DNA from 4 places in the Halomonas sabkhae genome. Region 2 is predicted to be linked to each of the others. Evidence: predicted binding sites of a transcription regulator. Region 2 holds the regulator's gene; each other region holds the start of a gene.
What was found. The regulator sigma-54, encoded in region 2, starts transcription at its own class of promoters, with help from an activator protein. The targets are predictions, from matches to a motif close to TGGCACNNNNNTTGCTNT.
Positions count from the first base shown of each region.

Region 1: the regulator sigma-54 is predicted to act here: its motif matches at 2,792-2,809, upstream of QWY79_RS12050 (HAD-IIB family hydrolase).
Region 3: the regulator sigma-54 is predicted to act here: its motif matches at 3,047-3,064, upstream of speB (agmatinase).
Region 4: the regulator sigma-54 is predicted to act here: its motif matches at 2,718-2,735, upstream of glnA (glutamate--ammonia ligase).

Region 1 is NZ_JAUFPM010000017.1:267,324-274,645, reverse strand. Features, by position in the region: gene QWY79_RS12060 (sugar phosphorylase) at 1-672, shown strand, start outside; gene QWY79_RS12055 (glycosyltransferase family protein) at 663-1,880, opposite strand; gene QWY79_RS12050 (HAD-IIB family hydrolase) at 1,873-2,754, opposite strand; gene QWY79_RS12045 (pyridoxal-phosphate-dependent aminotransferase family protein) at 3,040-4,200, shown strand; gene QWY79_RS12040 (Yip1 family protein) at 4,332-4,940, opposite strand; gene cyoE (heme o synthase) at 5,069-5,956, opposite strand; gene cyoD (cytochrome o ubiquinol oxidase subunit IV) at 5,971-6,300, opposite strand; gene cyoC (cytochrome o ubiquinol oxidase subunit III) at 6,302-6,916, opposite strand; gene cyoB (cytochrome o ubiquinol oxidase subunit I) at 6,919-7,322, opposite strand, start outside.
Region 2 is NZ_JAUFPM010000015.1:92,714-100,035, reverse strand. Features, by position in the region: gene pmbA (metalloprotease PmbA) at 1-81, shown strand, start outside; gene QWY79_RS09670 (HPr family phosphocarrier protein) at 310-579, opposite strand; gene rapZ (RNase adapter RapZ) at 584-1,501, opposite strand; gene QWY79_RS09660 (PTS sugar transporter subunit IIA) at 1,548-2,018, opposite strand; gene hpf (ribosome hibernation-promoting factor, HPF/YfiA family) at 2,025-2,336, opposite strand; gene QWY79_RS09650 (RNA polymerase factor sigma-54) at 2,437-3,849, opposite strand; gene lptB (LPS export ABC transporter ATP-binding protein) at 4,019-4,744, opposite strand; gene lptA (lipopolysaccharide transport periplasmic protein LptA) at 4,741-5,271, opposite strand; gene lptC (LPS export ABC transporter periplasmic protein LptC) at 5,268-5,852, opposite strand; gene QWY79_RS09630 (KdsC family phosphatase) at 5,857-6,408, opposite strand; gene QWY79_RS09625 (KpsF/GutQ family sugar-phosphate isomerase) at 6,423-7,322, opposite strand, start outside.
Region 3 is NZ_JAUFPM010000009.1:30,594-37,915, reverse strand. Features, by position in the region: gene QWY79_RS07635 (YfcC family protein) at 1-1,158, opposite strand, end outside; gene QWY79_RS07630 (sigma-54 interaction domain-containing protein) at 1,515-2,930, opposite strand; gene speB (agmatinase) at 3,102-4,052, shown strand; gene QWY79_RS07620 (YjiH family protein) at 4,120-5,505, shown strand; gene QWY79_RS07615 (5-guanidino-2-oxopentanoate decarboxylase) at 5,517-7,148, shown strand; gene QWY79_RS07610 (aldehyde dehydrogenase family protein) at 7,170-7,322, shown strand, end outside.
Region 4 is NZ_JAUFPM010000012.1:164,120-171,441, forward strand. Features, by position in the region: gene glnL (nitrogen regulation protein NR(II)) at 1-161, opposite strand, end outside; gene QWY79_RS08880 (DUF4124 domain-containing protein) at 404-970, opposite strand; gene glnA (glutamate--ammonia ligase) at 1,169-2,575, opposite strand; gene typA (translational GTPase TypA) at 3,159-5,006, shown strand; gene QWY79_RS08895 (FAD-binding oxidoreductase) at 5,118-6,500, opposite strand; gene QWY79_RS08900 (alpha/beta fold hydrolase) at 6,664-7,322, opposite strand, start outside.

The DNA.
Region 1 (7,322 bases), on a different contig from region 2:
CCCCTGGAAGGCTGGCTGCCACAGCACGACATCGATGCCCTGGTCGAACTGATGCACCGCTTCGGCGGCTACGCCAGCATGCGCACCCGCGACGACGGGGAGGATGCCCCCTACGAGCTCAACATCACCTGGTTCGACGCCATGAAGGGCAACCGTCGCGGACCGGATGCCTGGCAGACGCCCCGCTTCCTGTGCAGCCAGCAACTGATGCTCGGCCTGCGCGGCATTCCGGCGATCTACCTGCATGTCCTGACGGGGACCCTCAACGACCTGGAAGGCGTGGAACGCAGCGGGCGCCTGCGCTCGATCAATCGCCGCCGTTGGCAGCGAGACGAGCTCGAATGGCTGCTCGAAACGCCCGCCACCCCGACCCGGGAAGTCTTCAAGTCGCTGACCCGGATGCTGGATGCGCGGCGTCAAGAACCCTGCTTCCATCCCGATGCACCGCAGCGGGTGCTGGACACGCCACCCAGCCTGATCGCCCTGCAACGCGGCCCGACCGCTGACGGCCGCCGCCTGATCGCCGTGCACAACGTCACCGACCGGCCCCAGCCACTCGAACTCCCGGAACTGACCCACGGCCAGTGGCACGACCTGCTCGCCCAGGCCCCCTGGAACCACGAAGCAACACTCGGCCCCTACCGGAGTCTGTGGCTGGTGAATCAGCCGTAAGCATTATCCCCCTCGACGGCGTCGTGCAGGCGTTCGAGAACATCCGGGATGGCGGCGCGCACGCGGTTCCAGCTGGCGATGAAGGGGCGTTCCCCAGGGTTGTCGAGGAAGGCCGAGCCGGCGTCGAGCAGGTTGCGGGCGAACAGCTCGACGGCCTGTTCCTCGGCATGACGGTCCAGGGTCAGGCCGTTCATGGTGGCGTCGTGGTCGTAGGCCTCGATCAGATCCAGCGCCATACGGTAGTAGGTTGCCTTGAGGGTACGGAAGTCCTCGGCGCTGAAGGTCACCCCCTGGGTGGCCAGCTTGCGATACAGCGCCTTGGCGATATCCAGGCTCATGCGATTGAGACCGGCCGCGGCATCGTCTTCCGAGACCGGCTGATGCTTGTGGTCGTAGCTATCGGCCAGATCCACCTGACACAGACGGTTGGTCGAGTGATTGCGCTGCACCTCGGACAGCACACCGATCTCCAGGCCCCAGTCGGCGGGGATGCGGATGCCGTCGAGGACGTCACTGCGCATGGCGAACTCGCCCGACAAGGGATAGCGGAAGCTGTCCAGGTAATCCAGGTACGGCAAGGGGCCGGCGATGACCTTGAGCGCCCGCAGCAGGGGCGTGACCATCAGACGTGACACCCGACCATTGAGCTTGCCCTCGGCGATACGCGGGTAATAGCCCTTGCAGAATTCATAGTTGAAGTGCGGATGCGCCACCGGATAGAACAGCCGGGCCAGCATGCCGCGATCATAGGTCAGGATGTCACAGTCATGCAGGGCCACCACCTGGCTGCGGGCCGAGGCCTGTACATAGCCGGCGCAGTACCAGACATTGCGCCCCTTGCCGGGCTCCTGGGGAGAGAGTCCGCGCGCCTCCAGCTCGCGATCCAGGGCCGTCAGCTTGGGGCCATCATTCCACAGGATGCGATGCCGCTGGGGAAGTCGCGCGAAGAACTCGCGGGCATGGCGAAACTGCGCCTCATCGGCCCGATCCAGGCCGATGACCACCTCCTCCAGATAGGGCGCGGCGGCAATTTCCTGAACAATGTGGTTCAGCGCCGGACCTTCCAGTTCACTGTACAGGGACGGCAGAATCAGGCTCATCGGCCGCTGCCGGGCAAACTGCACCAGGTCGGCTTCCAGCGAATCGACCGAACGGTGGGTCAGGTTATGGAAGTCGGTAATGATACCGTTCTGGTGAAAATCACTCATGGGAACGCCCTCCCGGGGCGGCAGGTTCCAGGGGAGCAACGCCTTCGTTGCCCCACCAGTGCGTGACGCCCTCGGCCCAGCCGACAGGCCCCACGGCCCGGCTGACATACAGGGCCGACTGGTTCGGCCTGACCGCGAGGCCATGGCGCGCGGGGATCACCACCGCGCTGTCGACGGCTTCCAGCATGCGGACGTCATTGGGCCCATCCCCAAGCGCCAACGTCAGCGGCCGGACGCCCCGCATCGCCGCAAAACGCGCGATCAACCAGATGACGGCATCGCCCTTGTCGGCCTCCCCGGTCACATGCCAGAAGCGGCCGCCCCGTACACTGCGAAGCCCGTCACCCTTCAGCGCCTGATGGAAGGCCTCGAGCTTTTCTTCGCTATCCTCCCAGATCAGCGGCTCACTGCCCTCGCGCATCCTGGCCAGGCGCGCCTGCGACTCGGTCAGGCCGGTCACCTCGATCAAGCGCTCCAGAGACATCTCGCTCATCGGCGTGAAATACGCCCCCAGACGCTCGCGCCAGACCGCCAGACGCTGTCGGATGAAGCCGATATCGATACCCAGGGTATGCACCACCAGCCCATCGGCATCCGCTGAGTGGGAAGCATGTCGCCAGGTCATGGGCAGGCCCACCACGGCCCCGTTCTCGGCCACGAAGGGCGATGCCTCGAGCCCGAGTTCACGCCTCAGGCCGAGCAGCTCGCTGCGCGTCTTGCTGGTCACCGGAATCACCGGCACACCGAGACTCGCCAGACGCGTCAGCCAAGCAGCCGCCGGCGACCAGGCATAGGTATCGTGATCCAGCAGCGAGCCATCCAGATCACTGAACAACAAGCGCGGCGCATCGGGCGCGGTGACGGTAGACGACATGGCAATACCTGGCGTGTGTCATGGATATGGGGTTTCCCTTGCAGGCCGCGTGCCAACTTCACACCAGCCGCCCATTTATCCCCGGGGCTGGCCGGTGCCTGCACCATGAAGCGCCGTGGCAGCGCTCCACGGTACGTCGCTGCGCACCATCCAGGTGCACGCCTCCGCCATCGGGCTCCTGGTCTCCCATACAGGATAGTGCGACCGAGGGCGGGGCTGGTCTAGCGACGTGAATGAGCATATCCTCAAGGCATCAACACGCTCCCCACGACGACGGAGAAGATAATGGCCGGCTTGTTATCCACTGCCGACCCGAATGGACTGCTCGAATACTCGGTGGTCAACGCGGATCGTGCTCTCAACCCCATGTCGCCGCACTTTCAGCAGGTGATGAGCGACATCGCCGCCACCCTGAAGCGCGTCTATCGCGCGCATTCGGCGGTCATCGTGCCCGGCAGCGGGACCTTCGGCATGGAAGCCGTGGCACGCCAGTTCGCCAGCGAGCGGCGCTGCCTGGTGATCCGCACCGGGGACTCCAGCTATCGCTGGAGCCAGATGCTCGACCAGGGCCGTATCCCGGCGGACCGCAATGTTCGCCGGGCGGCCCGCGAGGACGAGGATGATCCCGTATCCCCCTTTGCCCCGCCGCGTATCGAAGAGGTCATCGAGGCGATTCGCGACCAGCAGCCGGATATCGTCTTCGCCCCTCATGTCGATGCCTCGTCGGGTATCCTTCTGCCCGATGAATACATGCGGCGCATCGCCGAAGCCATTCACGAAGAAAACGGCCTGTTCATTCTCGACAGCAGTGCTTCGGGCGCGGCCTGGGTGGACATGCTGGATATCGGCGTCGATGTCCTGCTCAGTACGCCTCAGGGTGGCTGGAGCAGTACGCCCTGCTGCGGCATGGTCATGCTGTCGCGCCTGGCACGCGAGATCATCGATGAAACCCGCAGCACCAGCTTTGCCTGCGACCTGCGCCAGTGGCTGACGGTCATGGAAACCTTCGAGGCCGGCGAGCATGCCTATCATGCCAGCCTGCCCACCGACGGCCTGCGCCAGCTGCGCGATAGCATGGCGGAAATCGAAGCGTATGGCGTCGACAAGCTGCGTGATCAGCAGTTCGAGCTGGGGCGTCGCGTACAGGCGATGCTCGACGAACACGGTTTCAAGTCAGTGGCCGCCGAAGCCTATCGGGCACCGACGGTGGTGACCCGTTACACCCCTGATGCGGAGCTGGTCGACAGGCTCGCCGAACTGGGAGTTCAGGTGACCCCCGGCATTCCCCTGATGTGCGGTGAAGGCGAGCACTTCAGAAGCCTGCGTATCGGCCTGTTCGGCATCGACAAGCTGACGGACATCGACGCCACCCTGGAGCCTCTGCAGCGTGCCCTGGCGCAAGTCGCCCCGGCGCCGGATGCTGCAGGCACTCCGCCCCCGGAATGATCAAGACCCGTTGAGCCGAGCATGACGCCGAACGCGAACGGGCAACCCAGGGTTGCCCGTTCCGCTTATTGGTCCGGAGTCGTCACAGCCGAGCCAGCGCTTGTCTCGACGCCGGCTCGGGGGCAGGAGAGTCAGCCCAGCAGCGCCAGGATGATGCGTTCGCCGTAGCCCCACAGCAGCACCGTCATGCCGAGCAGTACCTCGAGAATCAGCACGCCGAAGGCCAGCGTCGTGCTGGAGACGACAAAGGCTTCCTCGCGACTGATGTTCAGGAAGGCCGGAATGCCCAGATAGAGCAGGTAGGCGGTGTAACACAGTCCGATGGTGCCGGCGAGCAGACAAAGCCAGATCAGCGGATAGATCGACACAATGCCGCTGAGAAACATGGGCGTGGCCACATAGCCGGCAAAGACGATGCATTGACTCTGCTTGGGCGGGTTATGCGCGTATCGCTTGGCCATGTATCGGATGACCTTGCCGACCGCATAGACCGCCGCCAGTATGACCAGGTAAAACACGACCCCGGCCCCCAGGGCATCCATATACCCCAGTTGTATGGTGGTGCCACCCCCCAGGCTCCAGCCGACCTGTGTCGTGCCGATATAGGAGCAGACGACCGGAACGGCCGCCAACAGCAAGACATGATGCTCATAGAGATGCGTGAGTGTCTCACGCTCTTCCTTGATCTGTTTCCACTCGCGGTTCGGGTGGGCCATCAGACCCCATACATGTGTCAACATAGCGCTACCTCCTGCCGGAGACAGGCCAGGATCGGCCCGTCGGTCCACTGCGTCATCTGTCAGTATGAGTATAGGCAGGAATCCGGGGAATATGCCCCCGGATCATCGCATTGGAGCGAACGACAGCGTCAGGTCAGGGCGGTCCACAGCGGTGTGGCGGGCGGCAGACTGGCATCCACCGACATCATCAGGCTGAGCACCGTGATGGTGATGATCGAGAAGGCAAAGACACGCTTGGCCCAGCGGGCTTCATCATCCGCCCGATAGCCCTGCACGGCCAGATACAGCCAGTAGAGCCCCATCAGCAGAGCCACAATGAAGTACCCGTAGCCGGCATACCCCGCCACGCTCAATGCCAGCGAGGCCAGCACGAAGGCCAGGATGTAGCCGAGGATGTAGTGCTTGGCCGTCCTGATGCCGCGCACCACCGGCAGCACGGGAATCCGCGCCGCCTGATAGTCCTGCAGACGAAAGATCGCGATGGCATAGGAATGCGGCATCTGCCACAGGCAGAAGATGACGAGCAGCGTCAGCGCCCCCGTATCGAACTGCCCGGTCACCGCGCAATAGCCCACGACGGGCGGCATGGCACCGGAGAGACTCCCCACCAGGGTGCCGTACTCGGAATGACGCTTCATGTAGAGGCTGTAGACGCCGACATAAATCGCGAAACCGAAGGCAGCCAGGCCTACCGTCACCCAGTTGGTGAAGAACCCGAGCAAGGCAAAGCCCGCGACCCCGAGCAGGGTCGCGAAGCGCAGTGTTGCCGCCGGTGTGAGTCGGCCCTGCACCAGGGGGCGGGACTGCGTGCGTTGCATCATCGCATCGATGTCGCGATCGATGACGTTGTTGAACGCGCAGCCCGAGGCGATGACCAGGGCCAGACCGGCCACCGTGGCCATCAACAGCCAGGGATCGACATCGCCCCGGGCGGCCAGGAAGAAGCCGCCCAGTACTGCGATCACATTGCCGCCGATGATGCCCGGCTTGGTGATGGTGAGGTAGTCCTTGTGCATCCTGTCCGCCGGAGTCAACCGATCATCATGTTCTGATGCAGGTTGTACATGATCCATACGGAACCTCCGATCACCAGAACCAGGATCGACACGGTGAAGACGAACGACATGAAGTTCCAGCCCTCGTCCGCCTTGGTGTTCATGTGCATGAACAACACCAGCTGGACGAGCAACTGAGCCACCGCCGTTGCCACGATGATCAGTACCGTGGCGCTGGTTGCCAGCGCATCGGTCATCACGATCCCGAAGGGAATGATGGTCAGCACCAGGGACAGGATCAGCCCCGTCACATAGGACTTGACGCTACCATGGCTGTGTTCTTCGTGAGAGGCATTTCCACTCATGTCAAAGGACTCCCATCAGGTAGACGAAGGAGAAAACGCAGATCCAGACGATGTCCAGGAAGTGCCAGAACAGGCTCAGGCACATGATCCGCGGGCGAGTCATGTCGGTCAGGCCCTTCTGCTGCAGCTGGATCAGCATGACGATGATCCAGATCAGACCAAAGAAGACGTGCAGACCGTGGGTGCCCACCAGCGTGAAGAACGCCGACAGGAAGGCACTGCGGTCCGGACCATAGCCGAGATGGATCAGGTGCTGGAACTCGTAGATCTCGATCCCGATGAAGCCCGCCCCCAGCAGGAAGGTAATGGCGAGCCACTTCTTGACCTTGTCGACCTGGTCGGCATTCATCGCCAGCACCGCCATGCCGTAGGTGAAACTACTCACCAGCAGCAGGAAGGTACTGATCAGGATCAGATCGAGCTCGAAGATATCCGCACCGGACGGGCCCCCGGCCGTGCCCCCGAGGAGCACGGCATAGGTGGCGAACAGTGATCCGAAGATCACCAGGTCGCTCATCAGGTAGACCCAGAAGCCGAAGATCTTGGTCCCTGCAGTGTCGTGGTGATCATGCTCGTGGGCATGATCCTCGTGGTTGCTAAGGGTATCGGTAGCCATGATTACGCCTGCATCTCCACACGTTGTTGGTGCTCGCGCTCGATGCGCTCGACTTCAGCCGCCGGGACATAGTAGTCCACGTCCTCTCTGAAGACGCGCGCCATGAAGACCGCGAAGGTTGCGATGCCGCCGACGATGGCCAGCCACCAGATGTGCCAGACCAGGGCAAAGCCGAAGACGGTCGCCAGCAAGCCGATGACCGGCCCTTCCCAGGTATCCTTGGGCATGTGGATGTCCTGATAGGGAGGCTTGGAACGCGGCGGCGTGCCACCGTTGGCCTGCTTCTTGTCCCAGAAATCATCGATATCGCTGACTTCGGGCTCATGGGCGAAGTTATAGAACGGCGCCGGCGAGGACGTGGACCACTCGAGCGTCCGGCCATCCCATGGATCGCCGGTCACGTCCG
Region 2 (7,322 bases):
ATCGGCGACGACATCGATACCCGCGGCAGCATCCACACCGGCAGCTGGCTGATCGACGAGATGACCATCGCCGGCGGGTAAGCCCGAGGCGCGGCAGTGCCGCTTGAAGAGGAAAGAATGCGGCTGGCGCCGCTTGAAGAAGGAAGAACGGCGCTACGCGCCTTGAAGAGGTAAGAACGCGGCTCGCGCCGCTTGAAGAGGGAAGAAAACCCTTGACGCCACAAACCCAGGCACCAGCCTGGCTTCTTCCTTCTTCCTTCTTCCTTCTTCCTTCTTCCTTCTTCCTTCTTCCTTCTTCCTTCTTCCTTCTCAGGCTTCCTCATCGAACCGTGCGTCGAACAGTTGCTCCAGCGCGTCGAGCACCGCTTCGCCGTCTTCGCCGTCGGCTTCCAGGGTCAGTTCGGTGCCGCAGGGCGCGGCGAGCATCAGCAGCGACATGACATTGGCGGCGTCGGCGCTCTGGGCGCCGTTGGAGACCGTTACGCTGGCGTTGTAGGCCTGGCAGCATTGCACCAGTCGCGTGGCGGCGCGGGCATGCAGGCCGCGCTTGTTGGTCAGGGTGAGCTTGCGGCTGGCCACGTCCTCAGGGTTCCTTCTCGCAGTCGTCCGGTGCGGGGGCCGTTTCCGGAGAGAGACGGCTGAGTTGTATGCCCAGTTCCCGGTGGCGGAGACGCACGCCGGGATAGTGCGTGGCCAGGTCGTGGGCCAGGCGCTCGGCCAGGTAGACGGAGCGATGCTGGCCGCCGGTGCAGCCGATGGCCACGGTCAGATAGCTGCGCTGACTGGCCTGATAGCGGGGCAGCCAGCGTTCCACCCAGGCGCGGATGTCGGTCTGCATTTCCTCGACCATGGCGTAGCCGGCGAGGAAGTCGACCACATTGCGGTCGCGCCCGGTGGACTCGCGCAGCGACGGGTCCCAGTACGGGTTGGGCAGGCAGCGCGCATCGAAGACGATGTCGGCGTCCAGGGGCACGCCGCGCTTGAAGCCGAAGGATTCGACCGTCAGGGCCAGGGCCTCCGAGCCGCGATCGGCGAGCTGGTCGGCGATGCGGCTGCGCAGTTCGTGCACCGACAGGCGCGAGGTATCGATCACCAGATCGGCCAGGTCGCGAATCTCGGTCAGGGCGCTTTCTTCATGATCGATGGCCTCGGCCAGCGTCATGCGGTTGTTGCGCGTCAAGGGGTGGCGTCGGCGCGTGGCCGAGTAGCGTTCCAGCAGGATGCGCGCATCCGTGGTGAGGTAGACGACCTGGCACTGAATGTCTCGCTGGCGCAGCTCCTGCAGCAGGCTGGGGAAGCGCTGCAGGGCGTGCGGCAGGTTGCGGGCATCGATGCTCACGGCCACCGAGGGGTTGAGCTGGTCGCTGCGCAGTTCGTCGACCAGGGAGCCAAGCAGCATGGCCGGCAGGTTGTCGATGGCATAGAAGCCGAGGTCCTCGAGCGCCTGCAGGGCAATCGATTTCCCCGAGCCTGAGCGGCCACTGATGATGACGATCTGCATGGCGGTCTCCTGGAAGAGGCTTGGGGCGAGGCCGCATAGGGGGCCGTCAGGCGGAAGACTGTCGGCGGATCGCTTCGACCAGACATTCGTGAAGGGCGTGCTGACTGTCGGCACGCCGCAGGGCGTGGCGCGTATCGGCGTCGTTCATCACCGCGGCGGCCTGGCCGAGCAGTGCCAGATGGGCATCATCGGCGGCTTCGGGCACCAGCAGGACGAACACCAGGTCGACCGGCTCGCCATCCACGGCGTCGAAGTCGATGGCATCGGCCAACTTCAGGAAGCCGGCGATGGGCGCCTTGCAGTGGGGGTTCCGCGAGTGCGGAATGGCCACGCCGTGGCCGATCCCGGTACTGCCCAGGCGCTCCCGGCCGATCAGGCGGCTGAAGACCTCCTGGCTGTCCAGGCTGGGTGTATTCTGGGCGATGAAGGTGCTGAAGAATTCCAGCACCCGTTTTTTGCTCCCCCCGGGCACATCGAAGAGGGTGCGCTCGGGGGGCAGGATGGTTTCCAGAGTCATGATGGGTCAGCGCACGCTGGCGGCGCCCTGGGCGCGTGCCTGGGATTTTTCCTTGTGCTTCACCAGTTGCCTGTCGAGCTTGTCGGCCAGGGCATCGATGGCGGCATACATGTCGCTGTCCTTGGCCTCGGCGTGCAGGTCGGCGCCGGCGGCGTGAAGGGTACAGGCGGCTTGCTGGCGTTCCTTCTCCACGGAGAGTGTCACTTGTACGGTCGTGATGTTGTCGTAATGACGTTCGAGACGCGCGAGCTTCTCTTGTACATAGTCCCGCAGGGCGTCGGTCAATTCCACATGATGGCCGGTGAGGTTGACTTGCATGACACGCTCCTTGCTCCATGGGTTGTGGCTTGATTGTAACCCTTTTTGGAGTCGTGCAAACCCCCTGTCGCCCGCTGGCCGCGTACGCTGTCGTCAACGTTCAACGCAGGCGCTTGCGTTGGCTCGAGGAAGGGATGTGCATGGACTCGCGATACTTGGCCACGGTGCGTCGTGCCACCTCGATGCCTTCCTCGGCGAGGAGGCTGACCAGCTTGTTGTCGGACAGCGGCTTGCGCGGCGTCTCGTCCTGGATCAGCTTGCGGATGCGGGCGCGGATGGCGGTGCTGGAGTGGGCCTCGTCACCATCGCCGACATGACTGGAAAAGAAGTACTTGAGCTCGAAGACGCCGCGTGGGGTGTGAATGTACTTCTGGGTGGTGACCCGGGAGATCGTCGATTCGTGCATTTCCACTGTCTGGGCGATATCGGCCAGGATCAGCGGTTTCATGGCCTCCTCGCCATGCTCCAGAAAGTCGATCTGGCGCACCATGACCTCATGGCCGACCCGCAGCAGGGTGTCGTTGCGGCTGGCCAGGCTCTTGAGCAGCCAGCGGGCTTCCTGCAGGTGGTCCTTGAGGAACTGGTTGTCCTGGCTCTTGTCGGCGCGGCGGATGAGCGCCGCGTAATCGGGCTGTATGCGCAGGCGGGGCAGGGCGTCAGGATTGAGTTCGACCTGCCAGCCCTGGTCGCCGCGTCGCGCGATCAGGTCGGGAATGACATAGTCATCGCCGCCGGCGGTGAAGGCGCTCCCGGGTCGCGGGTCAAGCTCTCGAATCAGCGCGATGACCTCATCGAGCGCCGCGTCGTCCAGGCTCAGGCGGCGCTTCAGCAGGCGTCGGTCATCACTGGCCAGGGCCTCGAGAAACTGGCGGGCCAGGCGCCTGGCCTGGGGCAGATGGGGCGTATCCCGAGGCAGGGCGGCGAGCTGCAGCAGCAGGCATTCGCTAAGGTCGCGGGCGAGGACACCGGTCGGTTCGAACTGCTGTAGCCGCTGCAGCACCCTCTCCATGTCCTGGTCCGTCAGCGCGTCCAGTCCCTGGGCGCGCAATCCTTCACGGATGTCTTCCAGCGGCTGGTCGAGGTAGCCATCGTCGTTCACGGCGTCGATCAGGCTCTCGGCCACCCGTGTGTCGGGCTCCTGCATGCCGCTCATGGCGAGCTGCCAGGTCAGGTGCCCCTGCAGGCTCTGGCCGGCGGCCTGGCGTTCGAAGTCCGGCGCCTCGCCACTGCCCGTGCTGCCCAGCCCGGCATCCTGATAGGTGTCCGACCAGTCACTGTCGACGGTCAGTTGATCGGGAATTTCACTGGCCCAGTCGTCTTCCGGCGTGTCGCTCACGGCCTGTTCGCCGAAGTCTTCCTCGAGCTCCAGCATGGGGTTGGATTCCAGGGCCTGCTGGACTTCCTGGCGCAGGTCGAGTGTCGAGAGCTGCAGCAGAGCGATGGCCTGTTGCAGCTGAGGCGTCATGGTCAGCTGGGTGCCGAGCCGCAGTTGCAGAGAAGCCTTCATGGCCATAGACGAGGGGTCCGGGTGACGGTCTTGGAGCTTCTACCCTAATCCGGCGAGGTGCTTCATGCAAGACTCGGGCCAAATGGAGTGGCCCCGGTGGCTCGATTCATGATTCTTGACGATGCTGTGTTGCACGGGCGGCTGGCGATCGGGGGCCGAGCCCCGGCGTGCGGGGTCAGAGGCGGAAGTCCTGGCCCAGGTAGACGTCACGCACGCGCTGGTTGGCGAGAATCGTCTCGGCATCGCCCTCGGCAATGATCTGACCGTCGCCCACGATATAGGCGCCGTCGCAGATATCCAGTGTCTCGCGCACATTGTGGTCGGTGATCAGTACGCCGATGCCACGGGTCTTCAGCTGGCGAATGATGCCCTTGATCTCGCCCACCGAGATCGGATCCACCCCGGCGAAGGGTTCGTCCAGCAGGATGAAGTCGGGCTCGGTGGCCAGGGCGCGGGCGATCTCCACGCGGCGACGTTCGCCTCCGGACAGGCTCATGCCGGCGTTGTCGCGGATATGTGTCACGTGGAAGTCCTCGAGCAGGGACTCCAGCCGCTGGCGACGACCACTGCGGTCGAGATCCTTGCGTGTCTCGAGGATCGCCATGATGTTGTCGGCCACGCTCAGCTTGCGAAAGATCGAGGCTTCCTGGGGCAGGTAGCCGATGCCGGCGCGGGCCCGTTCGTGCATGGCGGCGTTCGACAGGTCATGGTCGTCGATGCCGACTCGGCCGGCGTCGGCACGCACCAGTCCCACGATCATGTAGAAGGAAGTGGTCTTGCCGGCCCCGTTGGGGCCGAGCAGGCCGATGACATGGCCCTGGCCGATTTCCAGGCTTATGTCGTGGACGACCCGGCGGCGCTTGTAGCTCTTGGCCAGGTGGCTAGCGTGCAGCGTCTTCATTGGCCTTCCTGCTGTTCGGGCTCCAGGGTCATGCGCACGCGCTGGTTGCCCTCCACGCCTTCCGCCGAGGAGCGCGCCTGGACGACCCGGCGGTCGAGGAAATATTCCAGATAGCCGCCATTGAAGGTGTCGTCGCCCTTGTGCAGTTCGGCCTGGTCGACCAGTTCCAGGCGGCGTTCCGCGACATGGTAGACGATGCGCCTGGCCCAGCCCTGGACGAGATCGGCATCGGGCGCCGGCTTCTGCTCGATGTAGGCCCGTCCGCCGGTGGCAATGGCCCGCGAGAGCTGACCGGCATCATTGCGGCGAATTTCCACGCGCTCACCCTGCAGTTTCATGCTGCCCTGCTGGATGCGCACCTCGCCCTGATAGACGGCCGTGCCGGCTTGATCATCGAGCTCGAGGCGGTCGGCTTCCACCTGGATAGGGGCACTGGCATCGCCCTCGAGGGCCAGTGCCTGCGGGACTGGCGTCAGCAGCAGCGTCACTGCCAGGCCCAGCAGCGGGGGCAGGGTCGGTCGCATCATGGCGCGGGGTCCTCATCGGTTGCCGGCGGATGGTGGCCGCGGACATTGTCGGTCAGTCGGGCCCGGTTGTCATCGAGCCAGACATCGAAACGTTCGGCCTGCATGCGTTGCGGCGGCTGGCGCAGGGTGACCGGCGCTTCGCTCCAGGCATGAGCCGTATCGGCATTGTAGTGCAGGACCCGGGTCGTCAGCTGCCAGCGCTCCTCGGGTGCTGCCAGGCGCACATTGCCGCTGAGCACCAGTGGCGAGCCGCCGCTTTCCAGGCGGCCCTGTTCGGCGCGTGCCGTCCAGTGGCGCCCGCTGTCATCGCGCAGCCGCAGGTCCGGGCTTTCCAGTCGGGTGACATCGTCGCCGGGCGTGTGGGACAGGCGTGGCGCCTGCAGCTGCTGATGCGGGAGTCCCTGGGCGTCATAGCGCGTCGCCTCGAGGTCCTCGATATAATAATCGGGCTCGCCGGACGTGCTCGGTGGCAGCGGTCCGTGCGAGTCGCTCTGGCGCTGGTCGAGCAGTGTCAGGCCGCCGCCCAGGGCCAGCAGCAGCACAAACAGCCAGGTTCGAAAGCCGGGTCTGGGGAGTCGCATGATGTTACCCCGGATCCTTCAGGTGGCGGGCGAGCATGGCCTCCCAGTCTCCCCGGGCCTGGAGCAGGGCATCGCAGATCTCGCGGACGGCGCCGTGGCCACCCGGGCGCTCGGTGACCCAGTCGGCATGGGCGGCGATATAGGGCGGCGCATTGGGTACGCTGATACCGACCCCGGCATGATGGATAGGGGCCAGGTCGGGCAGGTCGTCGCCACAATAGGCCACCTCGTCGAGTTCGAGCCCGAGTTCGTGGCTCAGCCGGCGCAGCACGGGCAGCTTGTGCTTGATGCCCTGATGAAGGTGCGCAATTCCCAGTGCCGTGGCCCGCTCGGTGACCATGGAAGAGTCGCGTCCGGTGATCAGGGCCACGCGCACGCCGACTTCCTGCAGCATCTTGATGCCCTGGCCGTCCAGGGTGTGAAAGGCCTTGGTTTCGCTGCCGTCGGACTGGAAGTAGAGCCGGCCATCGGACAGCACGCCATCCACGTCCAGGGCCAGCAGTCGTATCCTGGCCATGCGCTCGAGCAGGGAGGGGGAGAGGGGCGTGTCGGGCATGACAACTCCGGTGATCAGATGACGCCGCTGGCCAGCAGGTCATGCATGTGCAGGGCGCCGACCGGATGACCGTCCGGATCCACCACGGCCAGCGCGGTGATGCGGTTGTCTTCCATGATGCGCACGGCCTCGGCCGCCAGGGTGTCGGGGGAGATGCGCTTGCCGGGAGCGGTCATCACGTCGTCGACCGTCAACTGGCTCAGGTCGGCGTGATGGTCCAGGGTACGCCGCAGGTCACCGTCGGTGTAGACACCCACCAGGTAATCACTCGGGTCGACGACACAGGTGAAGCCAAGCCCCTGCCGGGTGATTTCCAGCAGGGCATCGCGCAGCGGGCTGCCGGACGCCACGCGCGGCAGGCGACTGCCGTGGTGCATCAGGTCCGATACACGCAGCAAGAGACGCTTGCCCAGGCTGCCGCCGGGGTGGGACAGGGCAAAGTCCTCTTCGGTGAAGCCGCGGGCCTCCAGCAGGGCCACGGCCAGGGCGTCACCCAGGGCCAGGGCGGCGGTCGTCGAGGAGGTGGGCGCCAGGTCCAGGGGGCAGGCCTCGCGTTCGACGCCGGCGAAGAGGTGGGCGTCGGCATGGCGACCGAGGGTCGAGTGCGGACGCCCGGTCATGCTGATCAGGGGAGTGCCCAGGCGCTTGAGCAGGGGCAGCAGGGCGGTCACCTCGGCCGTCTCGCCGGAGTGCGACAAGGCCAGGACCACATCGCCGGGCGTGATCATGCCCAGGTCGCCGTGGCTTGCCTCGCCGGGATGCACGAAGAAGGCAGGGGAGCCGGTGCTGGCCAGGGTGGCGGCAATCTTGCCGCCGATGTGGCCGGACTTGCCCATGCCGGTCACCACCACACGGCCCGAGCAGCCCAGGATGAGTTCGCAGGCGTGTTCGAAGTCGCCATCGAGATGCTCGAT
Region 3 (7,322 bases), on a different contig from region 2:
CAGGATCGGCATGGTCACCAGCGCCTGACCGGACCCGGACGGCACGAAGAGGTTGATCACGCCCTGGACGACACTCGCCATGACCGCGGCGAACATGATCGGAATGCCCTCGATCAGGCTGCTCAAGGAGTTGACGATGGTGTCGATGATCTGCGCCTGCTCGAGGATCACCTGAATCGACGCCGCCACCCCGATGACCAGCGCACCGGCGGTAACCCCCGCCGCGCCTTCCATCATCTGCTTGACGATGCCGTTGGCGCCGAGGCCATTGATGGCGCCGATGACAATCGCCAGCAGCAGGAAGATGCCGGCAATCTCGTTGATGTACCAGCCGGACATGAAGACACCGAACAGCATGGCCACCAGACCGCCGACGAAGACGCCCAGGGTCAGCCAGTCGCGCTTGCTCATGCGATAGTCACTCAGCTGCTTGCTGAGCGTCTCGGCATGTGGCGATTCCTCGAAGTCCATGCGCGTGACGCGCTTGCAGATATACAGCGACAGCAGAGACAGCGAGGTGACCACCAGCAGGGTACGCAACCAGGCGCCGGAGAAGGTCGGCAACTCGGCGATGCCCTGCGCCACGCCCACGGTATAGGGGTTGATCGGTGACAGCGCGAAGCCGACGCCGATGCCACCGACGGCCATGGCCGTGCCCACCAGGCTCGAGCAGCCGATGGCACTGGCGATCAGCACGGCGATCGGCACCAGGGCGATGTTGTTCTCGAAGCCCACGGCGACGCCGAAGAAGCCGTAGATGAAGGTGCCCACGGTGATGATCAGGTTGCGCCGCTGCACGCCGACGCGCCGCACCGCCACGCCGATGGCATTCTCCAGCGCCCCGCTCTTCTGCAGGATGTGGAAGAGCCCACCGGCGATGAAGACGATGAACAGATACTGCGAGGCCGAGATCAGCCCCTTGGGAATGGCCACGAAGATGTCGAAGGGATGGATGGCCGCCACATCCTTCAGATACTGGAAGGAATCCGGCACCACGGCGGTACGGCCATCGCGCATCACGCGCTCGAACTCGCCGGCCGGTATGAAGTAGGTCAGCACATAGGTGGCGACCAGGATCAGGAAGATCAGCACCATGGGGTCGGGGACCGTCCGGTACCACGGCTTGCGCGCCTGCTGCGCCTGGGCTTGTTGGTTCATGACGTTGTCCTTGTTATGAGTCAGACAGGGGTTGGATGAAGGGTCGAAAGCGGCATACCGAACGGCCAGGACAAGGCCTCGGGCGAATCGCCCCACACCGAAGCCAATTTATCATGATAAATTGGCGGGTCAATAGCGCCAGCCAGGCGCTGCATGCCGCGCTTCACGCATCGCCCGATGCCTCGAGCTCCTCGATGATGAACGCCTCCATGGCCTTGGCAGCCGGCGAGAGACTGGTCAGCCCAGCTCGACATCGCCGCTGACCACCAATAGCCGGACAAAATCCGCACAGGCTGAACCTCATCAGCCGGCTGAATAATCCATGAGTCGCGGTTCTCACGACTCATGCCCCCGTATCACCGGGACCGGTTGATACGCAGCCCATGCCGCCGCAGCTTCCTCACCACGCTGGGCTGGCTGATGCCGAGGCTCTCGGCGATGGCATAGGTCGAAGCCGCCTCGCGGCAGAGCCCGGCCAGGATATCCCGCTCGGTGCGTGCCAGGGCGGCCTGGAGTGTCTCGCCCTCGGCCAGACCACGGCGTCCGGAAGGTGCCTCCTCCGCCGGCGCCACGACCCGCTCAACGCCCCCTGTCTTTTCGGCCTCTTCCCGGGGCCGGATCACATCTTCGCCCGCCGAGAGCCAGGCCCGTTCCAGCCAGTTCTCGAGTTCACGCACGTTGCCGGGCCACTCCTGGCCCATCAGCATCTGCCAGGCATCCCGGGCAATGATCTTGTCGCGACCATAGCGTGTATTGAGTCGCTGCAGGTGGCGCTCGACCAGCCCGGGAATGTCCTCACGCCGCTCCCGCAGCGGCGGCAGGGTCACGGGAATGACGTTGAGGCGATAATAGAGATCCAGGCGGAAGCGACCGGCCTCGACGCTACGCGCCAGATCCTGGTTGGTGGCCACCACCAGACGAAAGTCGACACGCCTCGCTCGCGTGTCGCCAAGCCGCGTGATGAAGCCGTCCTGGATCACCTTGAGCAGCTTGGCCTGCATCGGCAACGGCAGCTCGCCGACCTCGTCCAGGAACAGCGTGCCGCCCTCGGCCTGCTCCATCAGTCCCGCCTTGCCACCCGGCGCAGCGCCACTGAAGGCCCCCTGCCGATAGCCGAACATCTCGGATTCGAAGAGACTCTCGGGGATCGCCCCGCAATTGACATCGACGAAGGGCCCCGCCTGCCGAGGACTCCAGCGGTGCAGTTGCCGTGCGAAAGCGGTCTTGCCGACCCCCGACTCCCCGAGCATCAACACCGTGGCATCCGTCGGCGCCACCCGCTTGAGCAACAGCGCGACCTCACGCATCAGCCCGCTGCGAGCCTCCAGATCCGACAACTCGATCTCGCCGCCGGCCTCTTCACCGCCACCTCGCCTCAGATGCTCGTTGAAACGTCGCTGCAGCAGTGCATATTCCTCCTGCAGCAGTTGCAGGTCGGTGAGGTCCATCGAGCGGCTGACCACGGCAATGAGCTTGCCGGCATCGAATACCGGATGCGCCTGGGCGATGACCCGCCGCCCCGTGCTGGTTATCTGCGCCACCTGAGCCGGCTCGCCGGTCCGCATGACTTCCAGACTGACCGATGGTCGCAACACCCCCTCGGCTTCCAGCGCCTGGACCGTGGTGCGGCACAGGTCCTCACGGGACATGCCGTATACCGCCGCCGCGGCCGGACTGACATCGCGTATTCGTCCATCGGCCTCGACCACGAAGAAATGATCATGGGCGGTTTCGATGATGGTGCGCAGGGTCTGAGAGTCGATATCACTCATGGGACTGATTCATTTTCGGATCATTGATACAGAAGTGTATCACGCCGACGCCTCATGTGATTCATTCATGAATCACTGACTTATATAACTAACTGAAAAACAAGAAAACCAACTCCTGGCACATTTCCTGCTTGAACCTGAGGACAATCACCACGACTCGGGAAGACCACCATGAGCCATTTCAACCAGCCCCTCGGCGGCAACGAGATGCCGCGCTTCGGCGGCCCTTCCACCATGATGCGCCTGCCCACCCAGGACGACGCCGCCGGCCTGGATGCCGCCTTCCTCGGCATCCCCATGGACATCGGCACCTCGAACCGTCCCGGGACGCGCCTCGGGCCGCGCCAGATCCGCGACGAGTCGCGCATGCTGCGGCCCTACAACATGGCGACCCGCGCCGCCCCCTTCGACAGCCTGCAGGTGGCCGACATCGGCGACGTACCGATCAACACCTTCAACCTGCCCAAGAACCTCGACATCATCACGCGCCACTATGACGCCGTGCTCGCCCGGGACTGCGTGCCGCTGACCCTGGGCGGCGACCACACCCTGACCTGGCCCGTGCTGCGCGCCATCGCCAGGAAACACGGGCCGGTCGGGCTGATTCATATCGACGCCCACGCCGACATCAACGAGCAGATGTTCGGCGAGGAGGTCGCTCACGGCTGCCCCTTCCGCCGTGCCCAGGAAGAGGGCCTGCTGGACAGCAACCGCGTCGTCCAGATCGGCCTGCGCGGCACCGGCTATGCGGCCGACGATTTCGACTGGTGCCGCGAGCAGGGTTTCCGCGTCGTCACCGCCGAGGAGTGCTGGTACAAGTCGCTGGCGCCCCTGATGGCCGAGGTTCGCGAACAGATGGGCGACCGCCCGGTCTATATCTCCTTCGACATCGACGGCCTGGATCCCTCGGTGGCCCCGGGCACCGGCACCGTCGAGATGGGCGGCCTGACCGCCCAGCAGGGACTCGAGATCGTGCGCGGCGCCCAGGGGCTCAACGTGGTCGGCGGCGACCTGGTCGAGGTGGCGCCGCCCTACGACACCAGCGGCAACACCGCACTGATGGGCGCCACTCTGCTCTACGAGATGCTGTGCGTGCTGCCCGGCGTCCAGCATCGCGACTGACACCCGACCGTACCTGCCCGGCACTGCGGCCGGGCATCCCCATTACAACGCCAAACAGGGTTTCACCATGTCTTCCTCTCTCGACTCCAAACCGAATACCGCAGCAGGCGGCGCCCCTCTGGGCAAGGCCGGCCTGCTCAAGTTCCTCGTGCCCTCCTTGATCGGCATCGGCATGTTCCTGGTGCCCTTCTCCACGGGCGACACCATCAACATCGGCATGGGCCTTCTTGCCGACGGCCTCAAGGCGTTGCTCGGCGACGCCCTGCCCGCCATCGCCACGGTCGTGCTGTGCGCTTCGGCGCTATTGACGCTGCTGGTCAAGTTCACCAAGCCGGGCTGGGCCCGGGATAACGCCCTGGGGGAGCTGTTCGACGTGGCGCCTCTATGGATGGCGATGCGCCTGTTGGGTGCCGTCTTCGCGTTGATGACCTTCTTCCAGGTCGGGCCGGGCGTGATCACCGCCTCCTTCACCGGCGGGGTGATGCTCAACGACCTGGCGCCGGTTCTGCTGACCTTCTTCTTCTTTGCCGCTCTGCTGCTGCCTTTCCTGGTCGACTTCGGCTTCATGGAGTTCATCGGCAGCCTGGTGCGCACGCCCTTTCGCAAGATTTTCGGCCTGCCGGGCCGCAGCGCCATCGACGCCACCGCTTCCTGGATGGGCTCGGGCACCGTGGGCGTGCTGATCACCACCCAGCAATACGAACAGGGCTACTACAACCGGCGTGAAGCCTCGGCGATCGCCACCAACTTCTCGATCGTCTCCATCGCCTTCGCCCTGCTGGTGACCAGTTTCATCGGCATCAACCACCTCTTCATTCCCTTCTACCTGACGGTCGTGGTGGCCGGCCTGGTCGCCGCGGTGATCGTGCCGCGCCTGCCGCCTCTGTCACGCAAGCCGAACACCTACTACGAGCCGGCGGGTTGTCAGATCGCCGAGGAACGTACCGGCTCCGCCGGCCTGCTGCGCTACAGCCTCGGCATGGCCGTCGCCCGGGCAGAGAAGGCGCCCGGGGCGCGCCAACTGCTGCGCCGCGCGCTGTTCAACGTCGCCGACATCTTCTTCGGCCTGCTGCCGCTGGTGATCGCCATCGGCACAGTGGCCCTGGTGCTCGCCGAGTTCACGCCGCTGTTCACCTGGTTGTCGTACCCCATGGTGCCGATCCTCGAGTGGATGCGCGTGCCCGAAGCCGCGGCCGCCGCGCCGGCCACCCTGGTGGGCTTCGCCGACATGTTCCTGCCGGCGGTGCTGGCCAGCGACATCGAGAGCGAGCTGACCCGCTTCGTGATCGCCTGCCTGTCGCTGACCCAGCTGATCTACATGTCCGAGATCGGCGCCCTGCTGCTGAAGTCCAGGATTCCGCTCAAGCTCTGGGAGCTGGTGGTCATCTTCCTGCTGCGTACCGCCATCACCCTGCCGATCATCGTGGTCATGGGCCACTGGCTGGTCGGCTGAGGAGCCCTTTCATGAATGATGCCACCCGACATGACATGACCTGCGCCGAATTGCTGATCCGCCTGCTGCGCGATACCTACCAGGCGGATACCATCTTCGGCATCCCGGGCGTGCACACCGTGGAGCTCTACCGCGGCCTGCACGACAGCGGCCTGCGCCACATCACGCCGCGCCACGAGCAAGGTGCCGGCTTCATGGCCGACGGCTATGCCCGGGCCACCGGCAAGCCCGGGGTCTGTTTCATCATCACCGGGCCGGGAATGACCAACATCGCCACCGCCATGGGTCAGGCACTGGCCGATTCCGTGCCCATGCTGGTGATCTCCAGCGTCAATCGCCGCGACACCCTGGGGCGCGGTCAGGGACGGCTCCACGAGCTACCCTGCCAGCAGCAATTGCTGGCCGGCGTCTCGCGCTTCAGCCACACCCTGCTCGATCCCGAGGGGCTGCCGGAAGCCCTGGCGCGGGCCTTCGCAGTGTTCGACAGCCGTCGGCCCGGCCCGGTGCATATCGAGATACCCATCGACCTCTTCAATGCTCCGGTGACACCCCCCACACATTGGCAACGCCTGCGTCCGTCGCCCCCGGCGCCCGCTACCACCGCCATCCGCGAGGCCGCCACCTGGCTGCGCGAGGCCGAACGCCCGCTGGTGCTGCTGGGCGGCGGCTGCGTGGATGCCGCCGACGCGGCCCGTCGGCTGGTCGAGGGCCTCGATGCCCCTACCGTCACCACCATCAACGCCAAGGGGCTGCTGGGCCGCGACCATCCCTTGGACCTCGGGGCCAATGCCTCACTGCCGGCGGTGCGCCGTCTGGCCAACGAGGCCGATGTGATACTCGCCGTCGGCACCGAGCTCGGCGAAACCGACTACGACGTGGTGTTCGACGGTGGCTTCGCGCTCTCCGGCCGACTGATCCGTATCGATATCGATGCCGAGCAACTGGCCCGCAACCAGCACGCTGCTCTGGCCATCTGCGCCGATGCCGGCCTGGCCTTGAACGCTCTGGCGCCTCATTTCCCGGAACGACTCGAGCGCCGGGGCACCGAGCGTACCCGTGACGCCCTGGATGCCCTCGACCTGCCCCGGGACCCCGCCTTTGCCGATTATGCGCCGCTGTTCGCGACGCTGGCCGAGGCCTTGCCCGAGGCGATTCTGGTCGGCGACTCCTGCGCCACCACCTATGCCGCCAATCATCTTGTGTCACAGCCCGCGCCCCGGCGCTTCTTCAACGCCTCCACCGGCTACGGCACCCTCGGCTACGGACTGCCGGCGGCGATGGGGGCGCAGCTCGCCCGTCCCGACCTGCCGGTCATCTCGCTGGTCGGTGACGGCGGCATCATGTTCACCCTCCCCGAACTGGCCTGTGCCGTGGAAGAGCGGCTGCCACTGGTGATCCTGCTGTGGCATAACCAGGGCTACGAGGAGATTCGTCGTTTCATGGACGATGCCGGCGTCGAGCGACTCGGGGTGGACCTCCGCTCCCCGGATTTCCAGATGCTGGCGGCAGGCTTCGGCTGCGCCGCCACACGAGTCGCCACTCCCGACGAGCTGACCCGTGCCCTGGCCACCCGGCCGGCCGACGGCCCCTTGCTGATCGAGGTCGACGCCGCCGCCTGGGCCGACACCATCGCCCACGCTTGATCCCGGATTCGGAGCTTTACCGTGCAACGACTGACCAAGCAGTTCATCGATAACCACTGGGTCGAGAGCCAGGGCCAACGCCGCCTGGCGGTGACCGATCCTTACCAGCAACGGCAGATCGCCGAGGTCACTGTCGGCGACCCGGCCGATGTGGATGCCGCGGTGACCGCCGCC
Region 4 (7,322 bases), on a different contig from region 2:
TCGGCCTCGCTGGAGATCAGTTCCGGCAACGCCTGGCCCTGCACCCGCATATGGCTGAGAGCCAGCAGGGCCTCGGCGGCCGGGTTCATCCATTGCAGCCGCAACTCGCCGTCGAGCAGCAGTACGGCGGTGGTGAGATGTTCCATCAAGCGTTGATACATGGACGGTCCCGAGGTGCGCGAAGAAGAAGTATCCGGCCGGGGCCAGGCCATCCCGGGAGACGCCTGACCCGCTGGGAGAGATCGTTGCAAAAAGCACGCCATGTCACCGGCGCCGACACATGGGCCCCGGCGCATGACGGCATCTCACACTATGCACCATTTTAGTGCACAAGCATGGTGCATGCACACGGCTGGAGAAGCCCGTGCGCCACCCACGCACACCCAGCGAGCAGGCTGCGACGTCAGTCGCGGGAAGCGGCAGCAGGCCGATTGACGCTGGCTCGGCGCACATGCAACGTCACTGCCGGAGTGCGGCGCAGCACCTGTGCGCCTTGATCGAGCAACTCGGCCTGTAGGCGGTGACGGCCCCGCGCCAGATTGGTGAGCGGGATGGCCGGCTCACGCGTCGCGCTGCCGACGAGTTCCCCATCGAGGCGCAGGCGCCACCGATGCCCCGCCCGCAGGGCCGGACGAATGGCCAGGCGCACCTGCACATTACCCGCGGCACCGGTCGGCAGGGTGCTCTCGTCGGCAGGCGTGGCGATCGCAAAGGTGGTGTAGGCCGGCCGCGAAGCACCCGCCCGACGCGGCCCGTCGTCCCTGGCGGTCGGCGCGGCCGACGCCCCCGGCAGGGCCGGCACCACGCTGATCGGCGCCAGCTCGACGGGCTCGCCGCCGCTGGCCGGGTCATCCGAGTAGCGCACCCGCCCCTGGGCATCGGTCGCGCGATACAGTGTCTCGGCGAATACGACCAGGGGGAGAATGAGGGTCAGGCAGAGTGCCAGGCCCCGCAGGCCATTGCGGGTCATGGTCAGGCTCCCGGCGTTCTCGACGCCGACATGGGCTCACGCCCCGACTATAGATCAGCGCCGCGGCGTTCGCCGGGCCGGGGCCCAGCGGCCTTCCCACATCGCCGGCACCACTGGCCGGTGACGCAGCCAGAAAGGGCACGCCCGCAGGCGTGCCCTTGTCGATACCGGGAGAGCGGCGCCGAGCGCCGCCTCTTCTCAGCAGCTGTAGTACATGTCGAACTCGATCGGGTGAGTCGTCATGCGCAGGCGCTCGATATCCTCGGACTTGAGCTCGATGTAGGCATCGATCGTCTCGTCGGTGAAGACGCCACCCTCAGTGAGGAAGCTACGGTCGGCATCCAGTGCCGCCAGCGCCTGATCCAGGCTCTCGGCCACGGTCGGAATGGCCTTGCCTTCTTCCGGCGGCAGGTCATAGAGGTTCTTGTCCATGGCATCGCCGGGATGGATCTTGTTCTTGATGCCATCGATGCCGGCCATCAGCATCGCCGCGAAGCACAGGTAGGGGTTGGCGGTCGGGTCCGGGAAGCGAAGCTCGACGCGCTTGCCCTTGGGGCTGGCAGTATACGGGATGCGGATGGAAGCGGAGCGGTTACGGGCGCTGTAGGCCAGCATCACCGGCGCCTCGAAGCCCGGCACCAGACGCTTGTAGGAGTTGGTCGAAGCGTTGGCGAAGGCGTTCAGGGCGCGTGCGTGCTTGATCACGCCGCCGATGTAGTACAGCGCCATTTCCGAGAGGCCGGCGTATTCGTCACCGGCAAACTGGTTCTGGCCGTCCTTCCAGAAGGACTGGTGAACGTGCATGCCGCTGCCGTTGTCACCCACCACCGGCTTGGGCATGAAGGTCGCCGTCTTGCCGTAGGCGTGGGCCACGTTGTGCACCACGTACTTCATTTCCTGAAGTTCGTCGGCCTTCTTCACCAGGGTGTTGAACTTGACGCCGATCTCATTCTGGCCGGCGTTGGAGACCTCATGGTGATGCACTTCGACGCTCTGGCCGATGGCCTCCAGGGTGTTGCACATGGCGCCCCGCATGTCATGGAAGCTGTCGACCGGCGGCACCGGGAAGTAGCCGCCTTTGACGCGCGGCCGGTGGCCCATGTTGCCGCCCTCGACGTGGCGATCGGTGGCCCAGGCACCTTCCTCGGAGCTGATCTTGTACATGGCGCCTTCGATGTCGGCTTTCCAGTGCACTTCGTCGAAGATGAAGAACTCGGGCTCCGGGCCAAAGAAGGCGGTGTCGCCCAGGCCGGAAGACTGCAGATAGGCCTCGGCACGCTTGGCGATGGAACGCGGGTCGCGCTCATAACCCTGCATGGTGGCGGGCTCGATGATGTCGCAACGCAGGACCAGGGTCGCGTCTTCGGTAAAGGGATCGAGATAGCCGGTACCGTCTTCCGGACGCAGGATCATGTCCGACTCGTTGATGCCCTTCCAGCCGTTGATGGAAGACCCATCGAACATCTGGCCGTTCTCGAAGAACTCTTCGTCGACATCCCGAGCCGGGATGGTCACGTGCTGTTCCTTGCCTTTGGTATCGGTGAAGCGCAGGTCGATCCACTTCACATCGTGCTCTTCAATCAGGGCGAGAGTCTTGTCAGACATGAGGTCCTCCACAAATGAGCTTGGCTCGTTAACTCTGAAGCGTATTCAAAGCGTCCTGGCCGCTGGTCGGGTAGCCATTGTTGTAGCACGCAGTGGTGCAGCTGCCTACAACCGCCAGGACGACCATGGCGTTTGCAATGATGAAGCAGAAAGCGTGCCAAAATGGCGCACGCCACACCGATGAAAAAATAACCACATGATATCAAAGGGAAATATTTATATCCTGCGATGCCCCACATGAATGCCGCGGCCGATATCCCCCGCGTCAGGGGCATCCAGGGCCCGTTTCAGCGAACCAAAACAGGGCACGAAACACCCTGACGCACCATAAAGGTGCACCGTGGCGGCTCGCTCGCGTCCCGGCACCCGACCGGCCAGGCCAGCCGCCCGCACTTCGCTCTCACGCCCTTGCCAACCCCACCGTGGCGCGCCTTGTACCCGGCCCGCCGCGCGTATCACACAAATACGCTATTACCTGGCCGGCCTAGCCTGTACAATGCGCGCCCTAAACTTCCCTGCCCCGCGCCTAGGGTACTGAACACAACGTGTACATAGGTGCGTACAAACTGGCGATCCACACCCTATGAGCACGAACGCAAGTTCCAACATCGCGAACCTTCGCAACATTGCCATCATCGCTCACGTCGATCATGGCAAGACCACCCTGGTCGACAAGCTCCTCCAGCAGTCCGGCACCCTGGACCGCAAGGCGGAAGCCCAGGAGCGCATCATGGACTCCAACGACCAGGAGAAGGAACGCGGTATCACCATCCTGGCCAAGAACACGGCCATCCGCTGGCATAGCCCGGAAGACCGCGACTACCACATCAACATCGTCGATACGCCGGGACACGCCGACTTCGGCGGCGAGGTCGAGCGCGTGATGTCGATGGTCGACTCGGTGCTGCTCATGGTCGACGCCGTCGATGGCCCCATGCCGCAGACGCGCTTCGTTACCCAGAAGGCCTTCGATCAGGGCCTCAAGCCGATCGTCGTGGTCAACAAGATCGACCGCCCGGGCGCGCGTCCGGACTGGGTCATCGATCAGATCTTCGACCTGTTCGACAACCTGGGCGCCAGTGAAGACCAGCTCGACTTCCCGATCATCTACTGCTCCGCCCTCAACGGCGTGGCCGGTGAAGAGCCGGACCAGCTGACCGACGACATGACACCGATGTTCCGTGCCATCGTCGATATCGTCGAGCCGCCCAAGGTCGAGCGCGAAGGTTCCCTGCAGATGCAGATCTCGGCGCTGGACTACAACAGCTATGTCGGCGTCATCGGCCTGGGCCGCATCACCCGCGGTGCCATGCGCCCCGGCCAGCAGGTCAGCGTGGTCACCAAGGAAGGCAAGGAGCGACGTGGCAAGATCGGCCAGGTCATGACCCACCTGGGCCTGGAGCGTGTCCAGACCGAAGAGGCCACCGCCGGCGACATCGTCTGCATCACCGGCATCGAGAACCTGGCCATTTCCGACACGATCTGCGACCCGAACAACGTCGAGGCCCTGCCGGCCCTGACGGTCGACGAGCCGACCGTCTCCATGACCTTCCAGGTCAACGACTCGCCGTTCGCCGGCCGGGACGGCAAGTTCGTCACCAGCCGCAACATCAAGGAGCGCCTCGAGCAGGAGCTGATCCACAACGTGGCGCTGCGTGTCGAGCAGGGCGACAGCCCCGAGAAGTTCGTCGTCTCCGGGCGTGGCGAGCTGCACCTGGCCGTGCTGATCGAAAGCATGCGTCGTGAAGGCTTCGAACTGTCGGTGGGCCGCCCCGAGGTCATCATCCGCGAGATCGACGGCGTCAACCAGGAGCCCTACGAAGAAGTCATCATCGACTGCGAAGAGCAGCACCAGGGCGCCATCATGGAAGAGCTCGGCTACCGCAAGGGCGAGCTCAAGAACATGCACCCCGACGGCAAGGGTCGTGTGCGCCTCGACTTCAGCATCCCGGCGCGCGGCCTGATCGGCTTCCGCGGCCAGTTCCTGACCCTGACCTCGGGCACCGGCATCCTGACCAGCCGTTTCGACTGCTATGGTCCGCTGCGCCCCGAGGCCTCCGTCGAACGCCGCAACGGCGTGCTGGTGTCCATGGTCAGCGGCAAGGCCCTGGCCTATGCCCTGTTCGCCCTGCAGGATCGCGGCAAGCTGCTCGTCGAGCACGGCACCGAGGTCTACGAAGGCATGCTGATCGGCATCAACAACCGTGCCGAAGACATGGTGGTCAACCCGACCAAGGCCAAGAAGCTCGACAACATGCGTTCTTCCGGCAGTGACGAAGCCCTGGTGCTCACTCCGCCCGTGCGCTTCACCCTGGAGCAGGCCGTGGAATTCCTCGACGACGACGAAATCGTCGAGGTCACTCCCAACCACGTCCGCCTGCGCAAGAAGCTGCTGTCCGAGAACGAGCGCAAGCGCTCCAAGAAGAACTGAGCGCCGTCCGGCCTTTCGGCATCACGCCAAGCCCACCCTCAGCGGTGGGCTTTTTGTTGGCGGGTCGTGCCTTGCCGGGCAGCTCGGCGTGGCGCCGTCCCGGCCTCCGGATCAGGAAGCCGGCAGGATGTTCTGGTTGACGCGGAAGGTGTTGTCCGGATCGTAGCGCCCCTTGATCCGCGCCAGCCGCGGATAGTTGGCGCCATAGGTCGCCTGAATGCGCTCGCTGCCCTCGTCCATCATGAAGTTGATGTAACCGCCCCCGTCATTGAACGGGTGCAGGGCCTCCCAGTAGTCGCGCGCCCAGCGGGTCACGGCCTCGGCCCTGGCCGGGTCCCGATCGATTCCGGCGATCACCATCGACCAGGTCGCCTCCCGGCATGGCCAGGCCATGGCGTCGCCCTGGGTATCGTGCACGGCGCCGTCTATCGGATACAGGTGCATCAGCGACAGACTGCCGGACGGAATCCGCGCGGCATGCTCGAGATGCACCTCGATGGCCCTGTCGCTGAGCTCGTGCACGAAATCGCCTTTCCAGTACCACTGCAGGCCCTTGGGCAGGATGGCATCGAAGGCGGACTGCCAGGCGGGAAACGGCATGCGCGTCATGCCATCCATCAACGGCTCCGGCAGCGCCTCCCTGACCGACTGCATGGTCGCCATGGCCTCTTCCTCGGGCCCGGTATGGCAACACATCAGCGCGCACACCAGGCGGTCCCACAGCGCTTCCGGAAATGGCGCCATCGAAGGCACACGCTTCAGCCCCAGAAACATGCCCAGCTGCCTGGGAGCCTCGGGCAGAAAGTCGCGGTACCAGGCCATGATCTGCCGGGCATGGGCCAGATCCCAGAAGATGGGCCCGGCGAAGACGGTATGCACCGGATGGGCCTGCAGCAGGAAGCTGGTCACGATGCCGAAGTTGCCCCCGCCGCCACGTAGTGCCCAGAACAGATCCTCATGACGGTTGATATTGGCAATCACGATCTGACCATCGGCGAGCACCACTTCGGCCTCGACCAGATTGTCGACGGTCAAGCCGTGCAGCCGGCTCAGATATCCATGCCCGCCGCCCAGGGTCAGCCCGGCAATACCGGTGGTACTGACGATGCCCGCCGGCACGGCCAGCCCATAAGCATGCGTGGCATGATCCAGGTCGCCCTGGGTACAGCCGGGCTGTGCCCTGACGGTCGCGCTGTCCGGATCGACATGAACCCCCGTCATCCGCGACAGATCGATCAGCAGGCCATCATCGCAGCTGCCCAGGCCCGGACCGTTATGACCGCCGCCACGCACGGCGATCAACTGCTCCTGCTCGCGGCCGAAGCGCACGGCCGTGGCCACATCGGCCGTATCCATACACTGCGCGATCAGCCGCGGGCGTTTATCGATCATGCCGTTGTAAAGCGCCCTGACGTCATCATAGGCCGCATCCTCGGGCAGGATGATGCTGCCCCTGAACACCCCCCTGAAATTGTCGATTGTTGCCGTGTCCATTTCGATCACCTCTTGATCCGCCGCTATGAAAGCCACATCAGGCCCGCAGGAAGGGGCCCTGGACTTAACCTAGGCGTGACCGGAGGCGGCCGGCATGAGGCAGGTGTCCCGAATCGAGCCGAAGAATTGCTCCAGGCTTGAGACGGATGTCCCGAGTGGCGCATCAGGCATGGCCAAAGCCCGCTTCTCGCGCCTTGACGATCATCTCCGCACGGCTGGACACCGACAGCTTGCTGCCGATTCGACTGACGTGGTTACGCACCGTCTTGGGCGAAATGGAAAGTTCATCGGCAATGCCCGGATTGGCCAGACCCCGGGCCACGGCATCCAGGATGGCCTGTTCACGACGCGTCAGGTCATCGAAGCCGGGTGGCGGGGCGACGGCATGGGCCGACATGCCACTCAGGAACCGCCGCAACTCGGTGACCAGCAACGGCCAGCCAGGATCCGAGGTCTGCAGGATATGGTTCCTGCCCTCCAGCGGCAGAAAATGCGCGTCCGGAATCTGTGCGGCCAGGCGCCGTCCCGCCTCGAAGGGCACCATATGGTCGCCCTTGACGTGGGCCACCAGGGTGGGCGCCTGGACCTGCGGCAGCTGGGGGCGAATGTCCAGTTCATGAAAGCCCCGCCATAGTCGCACCGCATCATCCGGCTCCGCGGTATAGCGCTGCAACTGCTCCCACCACACCACCTGGTCAGCCGCTTCGCGGGGTGACATCAGCCGGGCGAAGACCTCACGAAAGGCGCTGTTGGGGTGGCCCCAGCCGACTTCGATCAGCTGCTCCAGTGCGCGGGCCTCATCGGACTGCTGTTGGTTGACGC